Regions from separate parts of the Paraclostridium dentum genome, predicted to be linked through region 2. Evidence: riboswitches for the same ligand, from Rfam matches in the RefSeq annotation. Region 2 holds a riboswitch; the other holds the start of a gene.
What was found. A riboswitch is a leader RNA that binds a small molecule or an ion and turns the genes downstream of it on or off. The one in region 2 is predicted to bind cobalamin.
Positions count from the first base shown of each region.

Region 1: another riboswitch for cobalamin. It lies ahead of ACN6I1_RS09170 (ATP:cob(I)alamin adenosyltransferase); the one in region 2 lies ahead of ACN6I1_RS13115 (cobyric acid synthase).

Region 1 covers NZ_CP183813.1:2,007,602-2,011,841, forward strand. Annotated here, with positions in the region: gene ACN6I1_RS09160 (FecCD family ABC transporter permease) at 1-248, opposite strand, end outside; gene ACN6I1_RS09165 (ABC transporter substrate-binding protein) at 226-1,143, opposite strand; gene ACN6I1_RS09170 (ATP:cob(I)alamin adenosyltransferase) at 1,155-1,664, opposite strand; cobalamin riboswitch at 1,908-2,080, opposite strand; gene ACN6I1_RS09175 (hypothetical protein) at 2,162-2,881, opposite strand; gene ACN6I1_RS09180 (hypothetical protein) at 2,881-3,555, opposite strand; gene ACN6I1_RS09185 (PspA/IM30 family protein) at 3,698-4,240, opposite strand, start outside.
Region 2 covers NZ_CP183813.1:2,815,602-2,819,841, forward strand. Annotated here, with positions in the region: gene ACN6I1_RS13110 (cobyrinate a,c-diamide synthase) at 1-706, opposite strand, end outside; gene ACN6I1_RS13115 (cobyric acid synthase) at 715-2,226, opposite strand; cobalamin riboswitch at 2,364-2,542, opposite strand; gene ACN6I1_RS13120 (histidine phosphatase family protein) at 2,574-3,179, opposite strand; gene cobS (adenosylcobinamide-GDP ribazoletransferase) at 3,191-3,961, opposite strand; gene cobU (bifunctional adenosylcobinamide kinase/adenosylcobinamide-phosphate guanylyltransferase) at 3,963-4,240, opposite strand, start outside.

The sequences.
Region 1 (4,240 bases), 810 kb from region 2:
ACTGCCAAACATCCTCCAACCATAAAAGCTAATAATACTCTTGGTAGTCTAAGTGACCATATGATAGATATATCTTTTGGATCTATCCCTTCTCTTAATGGTAAATTTATAACCTTATTTAAAATTATACTCATAGTATCTAATATATGAATATTGGAACTCCCTATGGAAGTTCCAATACTGATTATAAAAAATACTAGAGGTATAGATAAAATCGCTAAAGTTTTATTTTTGTTTTGCGTACGCATCTGGATTTATGTACTCTGCCATTTGTTTTAACGCTTTTACTACATTTTGAGATGGTCTTGATGATGAATTTGTATCAATTAAGTATACTTGCCCATTTTTCACTGCATTTACATTTTTCCAGCCTTCACGCCCTTTTATATCTTTTACTGCATCTTGAACGTAATTTACATTAGTTAATATTACATCTGGATTTTTTTCTATAACTGATTCCTCACTAGGTGATATCCAAGCTTTTTGGTCAACGAAGATATTTTCTCCACCTACTAACTCAATCATTTCATTTAAAAATGTTCCATTCCCAAAGCTATATAGATTTGGAGCTGGTCCAATTTCAAAATAAACTTTCTTTTTATCTTTTATTGTTTTTCCTATTTTAGCTATTTCATTAACTTGAGATTTCATATTATCAACAATTTTTTGTCCTTTTTCTTTTGTCCCAGTTATATCAGCTATAAACATTATATCATCGTATATACCTTGTATGCTATCACTACTTGGTATATATGCAACACTTATACCAGCCTCTTTAGCCACTTTAAATGGATCTTCACTATTTCCCGTTTTATTATGTCCTGATGCTATAATCATATCTGGCTCTAAAGATACTATAGCCTCAGCATCCGGATTTGCAAAATCTATTAATTTTATATCTTTAGGTAATCCAGGTATATCAGCTGAATATTTATCAACAGCTACTAATTTATCTGCAAGTCCTAATTCAACTAGCACTTCTGTATTAGATGGAGCTGTAGATATTATTCTTTCTAATTTTTTAGGAACTGTAAAATCATTTCCCTCTCTATCTTTTACTACTATTTCTTTTTTGCCGCATCCTACGACCGCCAGCATAACTACTAAAAAAGCAGTTATTAATGTTAAAATTCTTTTTTTCATTTTCATTCTCCTTACTTATAATTTCTACTTATAAATTCAGTTTCTTGTATTCCTTCATCTTTATTAAGCTTTATAGCTAGTACAAAAAAATACCCAGATAACAGATTTGCAAAATCAAACAATAACTCATCTACATCATTTCCATTTTCTTTATATCTATGTAATAACCTTACTAGTGCTTTGCACTTTGTTCTTATAATATGTGCATAGCTTCCACAAACCCCACCTTGAGGTAAAACAAATTTATCAAAAATACCTTTTATCTCATCTTGATAAGATAGTGTTCTAGATTCTAACCATTTTAACTCATCGTTTGTTACGCTTACAAATGTTCTAAGTGATGCATTCATGTGATATACAAGTTCATTTATCTCTCTTAATTCTTTTTTTAAATTTTCATCAACTATAAAAGCTCTTAGTAATCCTATTGTACTCGATATTTCATCTGTAAATATTTCATAGTCACATCTTAAATCATCTGATTTATCATATAAAAATGGATATGCTAAATATTTTGACATTTTTTCATTCCTTTCGTGTTGATTTTACATAACAATGATATAATTCTACTTTTTTTGTCTAATTCCTTTTATTGAAACTTATTTGGAAAATAAATAATTTTCAATAAATTAATTATAAAAACTTAAGTAAAACCTATTTTTATACAAGTTTATATCCATAGTTTTTCAATTTAAAAAGGCATACTCAGAGAGTATGCCTTAATCTATTCGTGTATAATCGCCTTTATCCAACCCTCAGAAGATAATTAGCCTTTAAGCATTGGCAGGTATCCCGGCTTAGCTTCATTCTACTCTCAATCCTTCCCAATTTCTCAGTGGATACTTAGATTTCGTCAGCTTTACGGTTACTGGGGTAGCTTAGAATTTACATCTAATTCCCTATTAAGTCTATTGACACCTAATACTTACTATTTAATTTTCATATTGTTATATAGTCCATTATACAACAATATGAAATAATGTTCATTATATATTTCTAATTTAGTAAAATAAAATTACTATCTGTTTCTTCTACTTCTTATAAAATCTATTATAATGTATAAAACAATTAATGCAGTTATGATCATCACTATATCCATTATCATAGGGCTAATTCCCATTCTATACCCCATATATCTAAATGGATTATATCCTCCAAATCCAAAAAATCCTCTACCATATGCTGGTGGTATGTATGTTCTTCTACTAGATCTACCACCATAGTCATCATAATCATCATTTTTTTTATTTTTAGAATTTGAAGTATCGTTTTGATTAGATTTAGAGTTTGTATTTGGTTTAGTACTAAAACTTCCTGAATCAGGCTTTGTTGTGCTTGATTTTGGCTTTGTAGTATTATTTGAATTATTGCCAGTAGTTCCTTCATTTATTGTTGCTTCAGGTTTTGGCTTAGTGCTAAAACTCCCCGAATCAGGTTTTGTTGAACTTGGTTTTTGCTTTGTATAGCTACTACTTGATTTACTAGAGCCAGAGCTTGGTTTGCTAGAGCTAGAACTAGATTTAAAGCTACTTGAACTCGGCTTAAAACTACTACTTGATCTACTCGAACTATGCGAACTATGTGAAGAACTACCTCTAGCTACTTGATATTCAACCTTTGAAGTTTCATTTTTATTTGAAGTTGCATATGAATTTTCTATTGAAAAAGTAAATGCACAAGTTATAGAAAATATAAATACAGTTAGAAAAAGAGTTATATTTCTTTTTAATTTATTCATTATACATTTAACCCCATTTCTATGAACTTATTGTATAATCTATCCAAATTCGATGTGTCATCCCCATTTATTACTGAATCATAACTCTCTTCCCCTTTAAATTTAAAATACTCTAATAGTTGTTGATTGTCTTTATCTTTACTATCTACCAAATATACATATCTACGTAATGCTTCATCTTGTATTTCTATTAAGTATCCCTTAACATCAAACTTGAATTCTTCATCTCCATTATATAAAGTTACTATATCTGTAGATTTTGTAAATACAAATTTTTTCTTATCACAATCATACGTGTATTCTAATTCCCTACAGTTTATACATCTATTAAAATCACACTCATTTACGCAATTGATACACTTACACATTTTACATTTATCTAACTTATTTATAGACTCTCTTTTATCTCTAGTTAAATAAGACTGTATTTCATCTTCTATATTATTTTTCTTTTTAAATAGTTTAGAAAATATATTCTTATCTTCATTTTTTTCTTCTTTTTCTAAATCATTTAAAAAAGCTATATACCCTGACAAATCATCTAACTTTCTTATAAAAACTCTTTTTCTTAATTCTTCACTACTTAATATTTGCTTTAAATCATTTGCTGCAAATACTAAGTCTGTATACATTTTATCGTATTTTTTCTTTTCATTTAAAATTCTTTCGTCCATACTATACCTCCTAAAAAAATTAACAAATTAAATATTAATATAACTATATTCTATAAGTTATCCACAAATATTAGTTAAATATAACTCCCTAAGCATAAAAATAAGGTAGATAGCTTTTAACCATCTACCTTTAGTAGTATATCTATTTATTCATTTCTCTTTTTATTCTCTCTAGTTCATCTTCAACTTTAGAATCAACCACTGGTGAATCATTTATATACTCGTCAAGCATATCATCTTCACTCTTTGTTTTCATAGTTTCTAAAGCTTTACCATAACTTTCTTTTTCTTGTACTTTCTTTTCAAGTTCATCTAAGTTTATACCATGGTCATCACTTAATCCTGATAAAGTTTCATTAATCTCATTATTTATTTCTGCTACATCAAGTCTAGTAGCTAATTCTTGTTTTTTAGACTTCATTTTAGATATTTCAAGCTCTAATTCTTCTATTTTAAATTTGATTTCTTGTATTTTTTTATCTTGAGATTCTATTCTAGCTATAGTTTGATTTAATTTATCTTGCATTTCTAATTTTTGTTTTACAAAACCTTGAGCTTTTTCATTATCTTCTTTTAATAATGCTGCTTTTGTAGCTTGCTCGTATTTTTCTATTTTCTCTTCTAATGATTTTTTCTCATTTCTTATGTTATCTACTGATGCTATAAAATTTGCACATTGCTTTTT
Region 2 (4,240 bases):
AATCAAATTTACTTTTTACTGATTCACTTTCTGAAATTTCAATTAGTCTATCTATATCTATGTATTTTTCTATCTCATCTCCTAAATCACTAAATTTTTCTTTTAAAGATTCCATTTCAACACTTGGAATTAAACCTAAGTGCCTAGACTCTAAAGAAAATTTTTCATTAGGTGGGAAATAACCTAATACTTCAGTATTACAATATTTTTCTATAGCTCCTTTTATAAGTTCATAATGACCTTTCGTTTTTACATTGTTTACTACTACACCTTTTATATTTACATTTTTATCTAATTCTTTATATCCAAGAACCATAGCTGCTGCTGAAGAAGACATAGCCTTTCCATTTATAACTAATATAACTGGAGCCTTTAATAATTTAGAAGTATATGAACTTGTACATGCATCTAAGTCTATACCAAATCCATCATATAATCCCATAACCCCCTCTATTACCGATATATCAGCTTCCTTTGATGCTTCATTTACTATATATTTAATTTTTTCATCTTCCAACATATATGAATCTAAATTTCTTGAGTCTCTCCCAGTTATGAATGTGTGATACGATGGATCTATATAATCTGGCCCTACTTTATACGGTTGAACTTTTAAGCCTCTTTTAGTTAGCGCTTGCATTATTCCCAGTGAAATAGTAGTTTTTCCAACTCCACTATTTGTTCCTGCTATCAATATTTTTTTCATATTATCACCTAACCATTTATAATCTCATATATTTTTTCCATATCTAAACATTCTCTTAGTATTTTTGCTAACTTGTCATACTCTTTATTTTTAAATTCTTCAAACGAAGTTATAGAACTTTGATTTTCTTCTAATCCTTTGCTCTTCCTTATTGAATTTAATATTTCTCTTGTAAAACTAGCATCATCAAAAATACCGTGAATGTACGTTCCAACTACATTTCCTTCTTCATTTATACATCCCTCTTGATATGAAACATTATCTTCTAACTTTTTAGTTATTGTCAGTAGTGATTTTCCTTTTATCTCGGTTTCACCCATATGTATTTCATATCCCTTTACACTAATATCGCTTAATGAATTTAAGTATCCATTTAAATCTTTATTTATAATAGCTTCAACTTGAGTTGTAACTTTTTCTTTTTCAAATTTAGTTTCTATATCTAAAAGTCCGATTCCATCAATCTCTTTTATAGATCCCTCTATACCTTCCGGGTCATATAATTTATTACCTAAAAGCTGATATCCTCCACAAATCCCGAATATTAATTTACCTTGTTTCTGTAAATCTTTTATTTGCTTCTCTAATCCACTTTCTCTTATATAAATTAAATCTTCTATTGTATTTTTACTCCCCGGTATTATCACCATATCTGGGTCTGATAAAGACTCCCCTTTTTCTATGTATCTAATACTTACATCTTCTTGTATCTCTAACATATGCATATCTGTAAAATTTGACATGTACGGTGTTCTTATTATCTCTATATTCACATCATTCTTTTTAAATTGTTTTTTAAATCTATCTGTTACACTGTCTTCATCTTCTATATTTAAATCACTATATGGAACTACTCCTAAGACAGGAACTTTTATAATATCTTCTAGCATATCGATTCCCGATTGTAAAAGTTCTACAGTCCCTCTAAATTTATTAATGATAACACCTTTAACTCTTTCTCGTTCTTTTTCTTCTAATAAAATCATTGTTCCAGCTATAGATGCAAACACTCCCCCTCTATCTATATCAGCAACTAATACTACAGGTGCATCTGCAATTTCTGCCATTCCCATATTAGCAATATCTCTATCTTTTAAATTGATTTCTGCACAACTTCCTGCTCCTTCTAGAACAATTACATCGTACTCATCGCTCAAGTCTTTATAAGTTTGTTTTAGCATTAAGGCCAGGTCTTCTTTATAATCGTGATATATACTAGAACTTACGTTATCAAGAACCTTTCCATTTACTATTACCTGACATCTATTTTTACCTGATGGTTTTAATAAAATTGGATTCATTCTAACATCAGGTTCAATTCCAGCTGCCTCAGCCTGAGTAACTTGTGCTCTCCCCATTTCTAATCCATCTTTTGTTATGTATGAATTTAATGCCATGTTTTGAGATTTAAAAGGTGCTACACTATATCCATCTTGTTTTAGTATTCTACATAACCCAGCGGCCAAAGTACTTTTACCCACATTAGAAGCTGTTCCTAAAAACATTAATGATTTACTCATAATAAAAGTTTCCTTTCCAATTTGTATTGTTTTTCAAAACCTATAATTTCCTTAATTGCAAAAAAAGATCTATCCAGAATGGATAGATCTTAAAAAAGTATATACTTAACCAATTTTAAAATCCTTCACCCCGAAGACTTTATTTCCATAAACTAGGCAGGTCTCCTGACTCAGCTTCATCCTAGTCCTATTCCTTCCCGTAAAATCACAGTGGTGTCTAATAGTTTCGTCAGCATTACAGTAGCGGGGGCTGCAAAGGATTCTAACCTTTTTCCCTATTAATCTTTAATGAAGAACCTAATTTATGTCTATTTTTATGATATTTTTATATATGTTTGTGTACGTATTTATGTTAAATATAAAGTATTATTTAGTGTATGAATTACAGAAAATCCATCTACTATGTCTATAATACTAACTGATGCATTATCTATTTTAAAATTCCAGTGATACTCATGTGTATTTCCAATTAAATAAGAAATGATATTTCTTATTGTTCCTGCATGAGCGCATATCAAAATGGTTTTATCTTTATTACAATCCAATATATAACTTATTTCTTTGCAAACTCTGTTATAAGAATCTACTAAACTTTCCCCATTTGGATATTTGTATTCAAATCCATTTTTAATTATTTTTTCAAATTCTTCTCGGAAATTATTTTTTATATATTGAAAGTTCATTCCTTCAAAATCTCCAAAACTAATTTCTCTAAGATTCTCACTCTCAACAATGTCTAATTTTTTAGATTTAGCTATATCCTTTATCGTATTCTTAGTTCTAGTAGATGTAGTTGTATATATACAATCAATATTTTCTTTTTCTAAAAATTTATTTAGCTTAAGTATTTGTTGTTTACCTAAATTACTTAATTCACTATCTATATGTCCAGATAAGTTTCCATCTATGTTATCCTTTGTTGTAGCATGTCTTACTAGTATAAGCTTTGACATAATCTCACCTCTTATTTTAATCCAAATGTCAAATATATAAATATTAAATATACAACCTCGACAAGTTCGGATGTACATCCAAGTATATCTCCTGTTATTCCATCTATTTTTGAATATATATACTTAACAAAACATCTAGTAAATATAATCATAACTGGCATAAATGCTATTACTTTTATTATACTTACTGCATCTAAATTAAATAATACTGAACCTATAAATGCTACTAATATTGCTGTATATGCTATACCAATTAAAATCATATTTAAAGTTGGCTTTCCTATAAAAACATTCCCCATACCATTTTTTCTTGGTGTTACACTTTTATAAGAAGCTATTACAATAGCCATTCTTGCAAATACAGGCATAAATATTAAGTTATATAAATTTCCTGATTCTACAATAGAATACACCAACCCAAGTTTCATAAGAATCAAAAACAATACTGATAACATTGCATTAGTTCCCAATCTTGAATCTTTCATTATTTCTAATATTTTTTCTTTATCTCTGTAGCTATATATGCCATCAAATGTATCCCCTACTCCATCTAAATGCAATCCTCCTGTTAATACAACAGTTGCTATTAATATATTTACAGATGTTATATAACTATCAAATACTAAACTTGATACTAGTCCAACTATAAAGTATAAAATTCCAAGCACAAATCCTACTAAAGGAAAGTAGTACATAGTTTTATGAAATTCATCATCAAATCCTATATCGACTCTAATTGGAATTCTAGTTAAAAACTGTAATATTCCTATAAATCTTTTCATATTACTGCTCCTTAATTTTCATAGGTATACCACTTACAACAAAGTAAACTTCATCAGCACATTTAGCTATATACTGATTTATCCTACCTACTATATCAGAATATACTCTACAAAGTTTATTATCAGGCACTAAACTCATACCTAACTCATTAGTTACTATTACAAAATATAAATCTGTCTTTTTAATTTCATTTATTAGCATTTCAATTTGCTGTTTTATATACTTCTCCATCTCATTAGTCTCTTCTGGCGTGCATTTATCAAAATCTATTCCATAGT